Regions from separate parts of the Leuconostoc lactis genome, predicted to be linked through region 2. Evidence: predicted binding sites of a transcription regulator. Region 2 holds the regulator's gene; each other region holds the start of a gene.
The links. Region 2 encodes HrcA, which represses chaperone genes, less so after heat shock. Its sites were predicted from a motif close to TTAGCACTCNNNNNNNNNGAGTGCTAA; they were not measured.

Region 1 (3,286 bases), 340 kb from region 2:
TGGTAATTCAGCAACCACTGCTTCAGTTGTCAACAACAAAGCTGAAACTGAGGCGGCATTTTGCAATGCTGAACGCGTTACCTTTGTTGGGTCCACGATACCAGCAGCAATCATGTCAACCCATTCACCAGTTGCAGCATTGAAACCAAAGCCTTCTGGTTGTTCCTTCAACTTGTTAACAATGACTGAACCTTCAAGACCAGCGTTTTCAGCGATTTGACGAACAGGTGCTTCCAATGCCTTCATCACAGTGTTGACACCAGTTTGAATGTCACCTTCTTCTGATAATTCAGCAACAGCTGAAATAGCATTCACAAGGGCTGTACCACCACCGGCAACGAAGCCTTCTTGCACGGCAGCGCGTGTTGCGTTCAAGGCGTCTTCGATGCGGTACTTACGTTCCTTCAATTCAGTTTCAGTTGCCGCACCAACGTTAATCACAGCAACACCACCAGACAACTTTGCCAAACGTTCTTGCAACTTTTCACGATCAAAGTCAGAAGTTGTTTCAGCAATTTGTTGCTTGATTGTTTCAACGCGAGCAGCTACGGCAGCCTTATCACCGGCACCTTCAACGATTGTTGTGTTGTCCTTTGTGACGTTGACCTTGCTTGCTTGACCAAGTTGATCAATTGTCACGTCCTTCAAGTTCAAACCAAGGTCTTCAGCAATTACTGTACCACCAGTCAAAATAGCGATATCTTCAAGTTGTGCCTTACGACGGTCACCAAAGCCTGGTGCCTTAACGGCAACAACATTAAACGTACCACGCATCTTGTTCAAAACAAGTGTTGGCAAAGCTTCCCCAGTAATGTCGTCAGCAATAATCAACATGGCACGACCTTGTTCAACCACTTGTTGCAATACTGGCAAGATTTCTTGAATGTTAGCAATCTTCTTGTCTGTGATCAAGATGTAAGGGTTGTCTAAGTTAGCTTCCATCTTTTCACTATCTGTGACCATGTATTGTGACATGTAACCACGATCAAATTGCATCCCCTCAACAACATCCAAAGTTGTTTCGATACCCTTTGATTCTTCAATTGTGATAACGCCGTCGTTACCAACCTTTTCCATCGCTTCAGCGATCAAAGCACCAACTTCTTCGTTAGCAGCTGAGATTGAGGCGATTTGGGCGATTTCAGCCTTTGTATTAACAGTGTGTGACATGTCGTGCAACTTCGCAACGGCTGCAGCTGTAGCACGTTCGATACCAGTACGAATACCTACGGGGTTCGCACCAGCTGTCACGTTCTTAAGACCTTCACTCACAATAGCTTGTGTCAAGACTGTAGCTGTTGTCGTTCCGTCTCCGGCAATGTCATTTGTCTTTGAAGCCACTTCAGCAACTAACTTAGCCCCCATGTTTTCAAAATGATCTTCTAATTCAATTGCCTTAGCGATCGTCACACCATCGTTTGTAATAGTTGGTGCGCCGTATGATTGCTCCAATACAACGTTACGACCCTTTGGTCCAATTGTTGTCTTAACAGTGTCAGCTAACTTGTCGACACCGACCTTCATCTTAGCACGAGCATCTTCTGAAAACTTAATTTCTTTTGCCATGAATACATTCCCTCTCTAGTAATTCATTTTAAATCTACAGTTTAAATATATAGTTGTTTGTACCGACTTAACTTGGCACAAAAATTACGCCACAATGGCAACAATATCCTTTTCATGTAGTGCAAGGTAGTCATTTCCTTCAAATGATACTTCTTGCCCTGCGTACTTATCAAAAAGTACTTCATCACCTGTCTTCACAGTTAATTCGCGGACTGTCCCATCGTTTAGGACATATCCTGAACCTACGGCAACGACCTTACCTGTGACTGGCTTTTCCTTAGCATTTGTTGCCAAGAGAATGCCACCAACAGTTTCTTCCGCAGCTTCAGTTACTTCAATAATCACGCGATCACCCAATGGCTTCAACATGAGACATACCTCCAATTTTAAGTTTTAGCACTCTTTTTATGCGAGTGCTAATTACAACTATTATTATAGCACTGTCCGGATATTTGTCAATAAAAAAAGCCTACTTTTGTAGACTAATTTTGTCGCCCAAAGTAGACCTAAGTATTTCTATATAAACGTGCCGCCATGCGCTTCACTAATGTCGTAAGCAATCATGAAAGCAGTGGGATCGACTTGATGCACACCGCGGACCAAGTGATTGTAATCTTGATTTTCTAAAATCACCATCAACATATCCCGATTGCTATCCGTGTACCCACCGCGAACATTCATCAGTGTGTAACTCGTATCATTTTCTTTCAAATAGGCTTTAACCGCTTCAATATGATCGTTACTCGTGATATACACCATTTTACGCCGATCAAGACCTGTCTCAATATAGTTCATCACAACGGCCGTAATAATCAGCGAAAACACCGCCAAAATAAAGGCTTCCAGGCCATCCGTTAGTAGGTTGCCTAACGACACAAATAGGTCAATAACCAATAACGATAACGCTGGTGCAATGCGGAAATATTTCTTCAAAATCATTGGCGGTACAGCCGTGCCACCACTGGACGCCTCCACTCGATAAAGCATCGCCACACCAAACGCAAAAATTGCCCCACCAACCAAAACAGCAAACGTTCTATCGGTTAAAATTTGATGACTAGGCGTTATTTTCAATAATATCGGCAATAACAGACTGCCAAAAGTAATGCGCATCGTTGTGCCACGATCTAAAAAAATTGCCGCCAAGATGATCATCAAAATATTAACCACTAAGACGGTCACCGCACGATCAATCCCAACTAATTCATTCAGCAAGATAGCAAAACCTGTCGCCCCACCAGCCGCAACTTTAGCTGGTGCGTAAAAAAAGTTAATGCTAATGGCGACGAATTCCAAAGCGACAACAATCGTTAAATAACGTAAAATCTGGTACTGCCGTAATAATTTCATTAAACGCCTTTCTTTTTATCCTTCTTTTTAAATAGTGCTTTCAAACGTGAGATTAAAGTGGGTTGTTTTAAGACCTTTTCATGACCAATTTGATCACGAATGGCCTTTAACACCTTCCCAGACTCCGGTGATGAAAAGGAAAAACTGCCACGATCTGTATCAATTCGGAAACGCCGACTGACTTGATGCCGCGAAACATTCGCATACACCGCCGTCACGTTCGCCCAAGGAATTTGAATATAGTCAGCCACGTTATTATCATTAAAAAATTCAAATGCGCGATCACCCACTAGAAATTTACCGTATTGCGCACCAATACCTAAATACGAAATCCCTTTAGCTGTTAACGCTACTTTAGTATTCAGTGATT
Region 2 (3,286 bases):
ATTGTATCAGGGTTTGTGATGGCTTGACGCTTAGCCACGTCACCAACTTGTGTTTCGCCATTCTTAAATGACACAACAGATGGTGTTGTACGACCACCGTCTGGGTTTGTGATGATCTTTGGTTCGCCACCTTCAAGGACGGCAACTGCTGAGTTTGTTGTTCCTAAATCAATACCGATAATCTTTGACATGAATTAATTCTTCCTTTACTTTTTTAATCTTTTTATTTTTTAACTTTTTAAGGTGTGGTGCACACGCTGAATCACCATGACAATCGTCGTTATTTCGCCACGGCAACCATTGCTGGTCGAAGGACGCGATCTTGAATCATATAGCCTTTTTGCAAAACAGCGGCAATTTCATCAGACGCAACATCCTCTGACTCAACACTTTGAATGGCTTGGTGCTTCGTTGGGTCAAATGCTTCTCCGACTTCACCTGTTGCTGAAATACCATTATCAGCTAAGGCTTGCACCAATGTCTTCAGTGTCATTTCAACACCTGTTTTAATTTGCTTTGTTACTGCATCATCTGCTTTTACTTGCAATGCGCGTTCAAGATTGTCAACCGCTGGCAAAACTGCGCCGGCCAATTTCTGACCATCATATTTGCGCACATTTTGTACTTCGCGGGCATGACGTTGTTGAATATTTTGAATTTCCGCTTGTGAACGCAACAGCTTGTCTTCTAATTCTGCAACCTTAGCTTCAAGGTCTGCAATCTGACTCGCTTCTGAGTTTTCTACTGGTGCCTCATCTTCTTGCAAAACATCAGTTTCTGCTTCGATTTGTTCCGTTACAGCTTCATCATCAACTGCGACGTCTTCTACAACGATTTCTTCGTCGTTCTTCATTGCTTCTTTCGCTTCATCTGCCACGTAAGTGACCTCCTAATTTATGTATATTCGAGCATCTTTTGGCTTAGCGCTTCACCAAAGGCATCCATCAACAAAACGTTGCGCGCATAAGGCATCCGAATTGGTCCAAGCAATGCAATCACCCCATCTCCCTGATTTGGTACCTGAAAGGCACTCGTAATCAAACTAAAGGATTGTAATAAGGGTTCATCGATTTCTTGCCCAATCTTAACTGTCACCTGATGTGGGACAGCCGTCGCCACACGTCGGATATCAGGTGCTGATGACAGAAATTCTAGCAAATGCTTTACTTTCTGTGTTTCATCAACATTTTCACCAAAATCCAACACGTTCAGTCGACCACCAATATGCACATTATCGCCAATCGATCGCGCTAAGACGTCGCCAAACAATTGCAAGAAGGCAGCTGATGTCTTAATCACCCGATTCATTTGCGTTGGCAACTCATCTGATTGCATGAGTTGCAACACTTCCAGAATCGGATGGCCAATCATCTGATCATTGATATACTTGACCATACTATCTAACGATGATATCGCTAACTCGCGTGGTAATTTGAATGTCTGACTTGTCACCTTACCGTCACTGGTTACCAGCACGGCAATTAATTGATGATTCTCCAACGGCACCAAACGGAACCCCGACACTTTGATGTTTAACCCTTTTGGCTTCAAAATCAAAGCGGTTGCGCCGGTTAATTCTGATAGTGTCCGCGCAGCTTCATCAAGCAAGTCATCAATTTCATGAAAAATCCCACGAAATGAATGCATCACCATCGCCACATCTTGCTGTGTTGCGGGGCGTGTCGCCATGAGATGATCGAGATAATAACGATAGCCAGCACTTGACGGTATCCGTCCCGCTGAAGTATGCAGTTTTTTAATCAGATCAGCTGACTCTAATGCAGCCATTTCATTACGAATTGTTGCGGAACTTACTTTAATATCAAGCTGTTCCTGCAAACTTTTCGACCCGACTGCTCGCGCAGTGTGTGTGTACTCGTAAATGATGGCGCTTAAAATTAATTTTTGTCTTTCCGTTAGCATGCCATCACCTCCGTTTTAGCACTCATAGATACCAACTGCTAACATCTATTATAATACACCCTTTTCGAAAAAAATGCAAGCATTTTAGCACTCTTTTTATTCGAGTGCCAAATAAAAAGCACTTAACCTTTGTTAAGTGCTTTAAAATACTGTCGTGTCGCTTGTTCATCGTGTTGTAACTGCGTGATTAAGTCAGGTACCGACGTGAATTTGACTTCGCCGCGTAAGTAATGGTACCAAGCAACCGTCACCGCTTCACCATAGATTTGTTGCTTGAAATCTAAAATATTGATTTCAACAGTGATTGGTCGGGCATCACCAAATGTGACGTTTCGGCCGATACTTGCCATTCCTTGATACCACTGGCCAGCAATTTCAATCCCAACCACATAAACGCCAATACCAGGCAGCCATTCTAATTCCGGCGTTTGAATATTGGCTGTAGGGAAACCTAATTCACGTCCTCGCGCTTCACCATGGACTACCGTGCCAGTCGTTTGATAAACACGACCTAACTGATGATTAACCGTTTGCATATCACCAGCGTCTAATGCGCGTCGAATCGCCGAAGAGCCCACTTTTTGGTTTGCCTCTTCAAAAGGCGGTACCGTAATCACGTCAAAGCGATTAGCAGCGTATTGATCTAATACCTGCATATTGGCCGTCTGTCGATCACCACCATAGAGATGATCAAACCCTGCAACCACAGTCGTTGGCTGTAAAGGCAATAGGACTTCATCAACGAACTGTTGGGGCGCAAGTTGTGCCAATTGCGAGGTAAAGCGCATCACATACACGCGATCAACACCCAGTGCTTCAAATAACGCCACCTTTTGGTCAAGCGGCGTTAAATAATGCAAGGGATGCGTCAGTGTCTTAAACACCACAACCGGATGCGGGTCATAGGTCAGGACTGCTAGTGGCACCCCTAATCGATCAGCTTCGGCTTTGGCTGCTTGTATCACTGCTTGATGTCCCAAATGGACCCCATCAAAAAAGCCCATCGTCACCACTTGGGGTTGCGATGATTGAAAGTTTTGCATTGGATAATGTAACTGAACAGTTTCTATCATATTTATTCGTTTGTAAACACATAGCGTGATTGCCAGTGGTGTTCGGCAGCTTGATATGCATAGACTGCCTTTAATTCCCCTTGATAAGTTAACTGCAAATAAGTGTCGGCCGCTGGCCAGGTGGTGATTTTTTGCCCATTTTTGACCGCAAACCACTCGTCATCCGTCAAAGCTTTCACCGGCCATGTCAACACCGTTTGAATGGGGACGACTAGCTTTAAGACATCTTCTCGTGGTAACGATGTGATTGTTTCTAATGGCGTTGCCGCCGACAAAGGCATTCCGCTTCC
Region 3 (3,286 bases), 190 kb from region 2:
TCCCATTGACATCCCCTTTATTACCTTTAATAGTAATGGCAAAACGGTTGGCATCTTCCCCAGTATCAGAAATCAGTGCCACTTTGGCATTCGTTGTATTGACTTCACTAATACGGCCAATAATACCGGAACCAGCCAAAACGGGCATACCCTTTTTCAAGCCAGATTTACTACCCTTGTTAATTACTAATTGTGATTGCCAAGTGGTTGGTGACCGACTAATAGTCACGGCAGTAACCGTTTTGAAATCCGTTAAGGTCGCTTCCAACTTTAACTGTTTTTTCAGCTCGCGGTTTTCTTCCTCAACAGTTTGCAAGCGCACTTTATCTTGTGCAAATTCATCAATTTTAGCCTTTAAAGCGCGATTTTCTTCAAATGTATCCAATAGATTCCCAATACTATTAGCCGTCCGACCAATTGCTGTTGTCGGTACCGCAATCACGCGACTTACACCACCCGCTAAATCATTGCTAAAACGTTGAATAAATGGCGGTGTATTGGTACGCTTCGCCCACCAGTTTGATCCGGCAATTAAGCCAACAATGACAATAAAAGCAATAATAATTGTTACAACTGCGCGAGATGAAAAAATTTTACGCATTTTGTTGTCCCCTTGTTTAAAAAATAAAAGCGCAGCGCAAGCGCTACGCTAGTGTACAATATGCCAACAACTGATTATCCTTGTCGCATCACATCAATTGACTTTAACGCCTCACCAGTGCCAATGGCCACTGCATCGAGTGGTTCATTAGCAATTAAGACTGGCACTTTGGTTGCTTCTTGAATAATCTTATCAAAATCACGTAAGAAAGCACCACCACCCGTTAAGACCATCCCGTGGTCAATGACATCGGCGGCGATTTCTGGTTGTGTTGATTCTAACGTTTCACGAATGGCAACGACAATTTCTTGCACAGGTTCTTGAATGGCCAATGCCACATCTTCCGCTGTCACATCAATTGTCTTAGGCAAACCTGTCAACAAATCGCGACCACGGACTGAAGCATTTGGCAATGTGCGTGCTAATTCAAGCGACGCTGCCCCAATTTCAATCTTTAAACGTTCCGCAGTTGGTTCACCAATGGTCACGTTGTACTTATTACGTACAAAATTGGCAATGGCTTCATCTAACTTGTCGCCGGCGATACGAATTGAACGGCTTGAAACAATACCACCAAGTGAAATCGTGGCCACGTCCGTTGTGCCACCACCCATATCCACAACCATTGAACCAGTTGGATCCATGACGGGCAAACCAGCCCCGACAGCAGCGGCAAATGGTTCTTCAATGACATACGCATCACGCGCACCAGCCACACGTGCGGCATCAATCACCGCACGACGTTCAACAGCTGTCACACCTGCAGGCACCCCAATTGTGACGTATGGCTTACCAATACGACCACCCAATGCCTTTTGCAAATAATAACGAATCATGGCAACCGTTGTATCGTAATCAGCAATCACACCATCACGCATTGGTCGAATAGCAGCAATACTTGCCGGTGTCCGGCCAAGCATATCCTTGGCTTCTGATCCGACTGCAACGACTTCATTCGTTTGTGTGTTACGTGCGACCACAGACGGCTCACGCAAAACAATGCCGCGTCCTTCAATATATACATATGTATTGGCTGTACCAAGATCGATACCAACGTTTCGTTGTCCAAATGAAAATGCCACTATGCTGCCCCTCTTTTGTACCTGTTATTGTGAAAAATACGCATGACTTAAATTATGCTTAACTTATAGTATTGTAGCATAAAAAACAATGATGTTGCCGATTAATTTGCGCGGACATATTTAATATGCCCACCTTTACCCGCAATGCCGCGAATGCGATTTTGGGATGGGAAGTCACGCCAAACTTGTTGAAATGCCGGAAAAGTTTCTGGCGTAATGTCAATTTCATCAATTTTACCGTCACGTAAATCATTTAATAATGTTTCATAATCCATAATTTCACCTCTAGTCCATTATACAACAAATTCATTTTAGCACTCGTTAAATAAGAGTGCTAAATTTAATTGTCATTTAATCTTAACCTGGTATACTATAGGTAAGCTATAGAAAGGAAAGTATCGTGCATTTTAGCGGTACACTTAATAATTATGGCATCACAAGACCCATTCGGATTTGGAAATATTAATTTTGATGATATGATGCGCGCCATGAATGAGCAAATGCAGGCCGCACAAAATGGTCAACAAGCCAACTTTGGCACTCAACAAAAAAATAAAAAAGATAAACAAAATAATCGCTCAACACTACTCGACGAATTTGGAATTAATTTAACACAACAAGCCCGTGACGGTAAGTTAGATCCGGTTATCGGTCGTGATAGCGAAATTTCCCGCACCATCGAGATATTAAATCGTCGTACCAAGAATAATCCTGTGCTTATCGGGGAACCAGGTGTTGGTAAAACAGCTGTTGTTGAAGGACTCGCACAAGCAATTGTTCACAATAAAGTCCCTGAAAAATTGCAATCAAAAGAGATTATCCGACTTGACATGTCTGCGCTTGTGCAAGGTACGGCAATGCGTGGTCAGTTTGAAGCCCGTATGCGGCAACTGATGCAAGAAGTCGCCGACAATGACGATATCATTTTGTTTATTGACGAAGTGCATGAAATCATGGGTGCCGGTAATGCCGAAGGTGGCATGGATGCTGGTAACATCCTAAAACCTGCTTTGGCGCGTGGTGAATTCCAATTGATTGGCGCCACGACTTTAAACGAATACCGTAAAATTGAAAAAGATGGCGCGATTGCTCGTCGGTTCCAACCTGTACAGGTAAACGAACCTTCAATGGCTGCCACAATTAAGATTTTAGAAGGGATTCAGCAACGTTACGAAGATTACCACCATGTTGTTTACACAGATGAAGCGATTGCTGCCGCGGTATCATTATCCGACCGTTACTTGCCAGAACGCTTCTTGCCAGACAAAGCGATTGATTTAATTGATGAAGCCGGTTCACGGAAGAACTTGTCTATGAAAATTGCTGATCCTAAAGCGATTCAGGCCAAAATCGACTCAGCCGACAAGCTCAAACAAGCAGCGATCGATCAAGAAAACTTTGAGAAAGCCAGCTATTGGCGTGATCAAGTCAACCAACTCGAATCGCAAAAAGCACAAGTTGAAGCCCATCCAGAAATGTTTAAGCCACAACCTGTCACTGAACAAGATATCCTAACAATCATCGAAGATAAAACGGACATTCCAGTTGGTGACTTGAAAGATAACGAAGCAAACCAACTTCGCGAGTTAGATGCGCACTTGTC

Region 1: a site for HrcA is predicted at 1,960-1,986, ahead of groES (co-chaperone GroES). Genes of this name have one in related genera too.
Region 3: a site for HrcA is predicted at 1,995-2,021, ahead of FGL80_RS00765 (ATP-dependent Clp protease ATP-binding subunit). Genes of this name have one in related genera too.

What each region holds. Positions count from the first base shown of each region.
Region 1 covers NZ_CP042420.1:307,002-310,287, forward strand. Annotated here, with positions in the region: gene groL (chaperonin GroEL) at 1-1,566, opposite strand, end outside; gene groES (co-chaperone GroES) at 1,651-1,935, opposite strand; gene FGL80_RS01475 (YitT family protein) at 2,083-2,916, opposite strand; gene FGL80_RS01480 (DUF956 family protein) at 2,916-3,286, opposite strand, start outside.
Region 2 covers NZ_CP042420.1:1,602,438-1,605,723, forward strand. Annotated here, with positions in the region: gene dnaK (molecular chaperone DnaK) at 1-191, opposite strand, end outside; gene grpE (nucleotide exchange factor GrpE) at 281-853, opposite strand; gene hrcA (heat-inducible transcriptional repressor HrcA) at 895-1,923, opposite strand; gene ribF (riboflavin biosynthesis protein RibF) at 2,046-2,996, opposite strand; gene truB (tRNA pseudouridine(55) synthase TruB) at 2,999-3,286, opposite strand, start outside.
Region 3 covers NZ_CP042420.1:152,800-156,085, forward strand. Annotated here, with positions in the region: gene mreC (rod shape-determining protein MreC) at 1-601, opposite strand, end outside; gene FGL80_RS00760 (rod shape-determining protein) at 676-1,683, opposite strand; gene FGL80_RS09025 (hypothetical protein) at 1,785-1,958, opposite strand; gene FGL80_RS00765 (ATP-dependent Clp protease ATP-binding subunit) at 2,112-3,286, shown strand, end outside.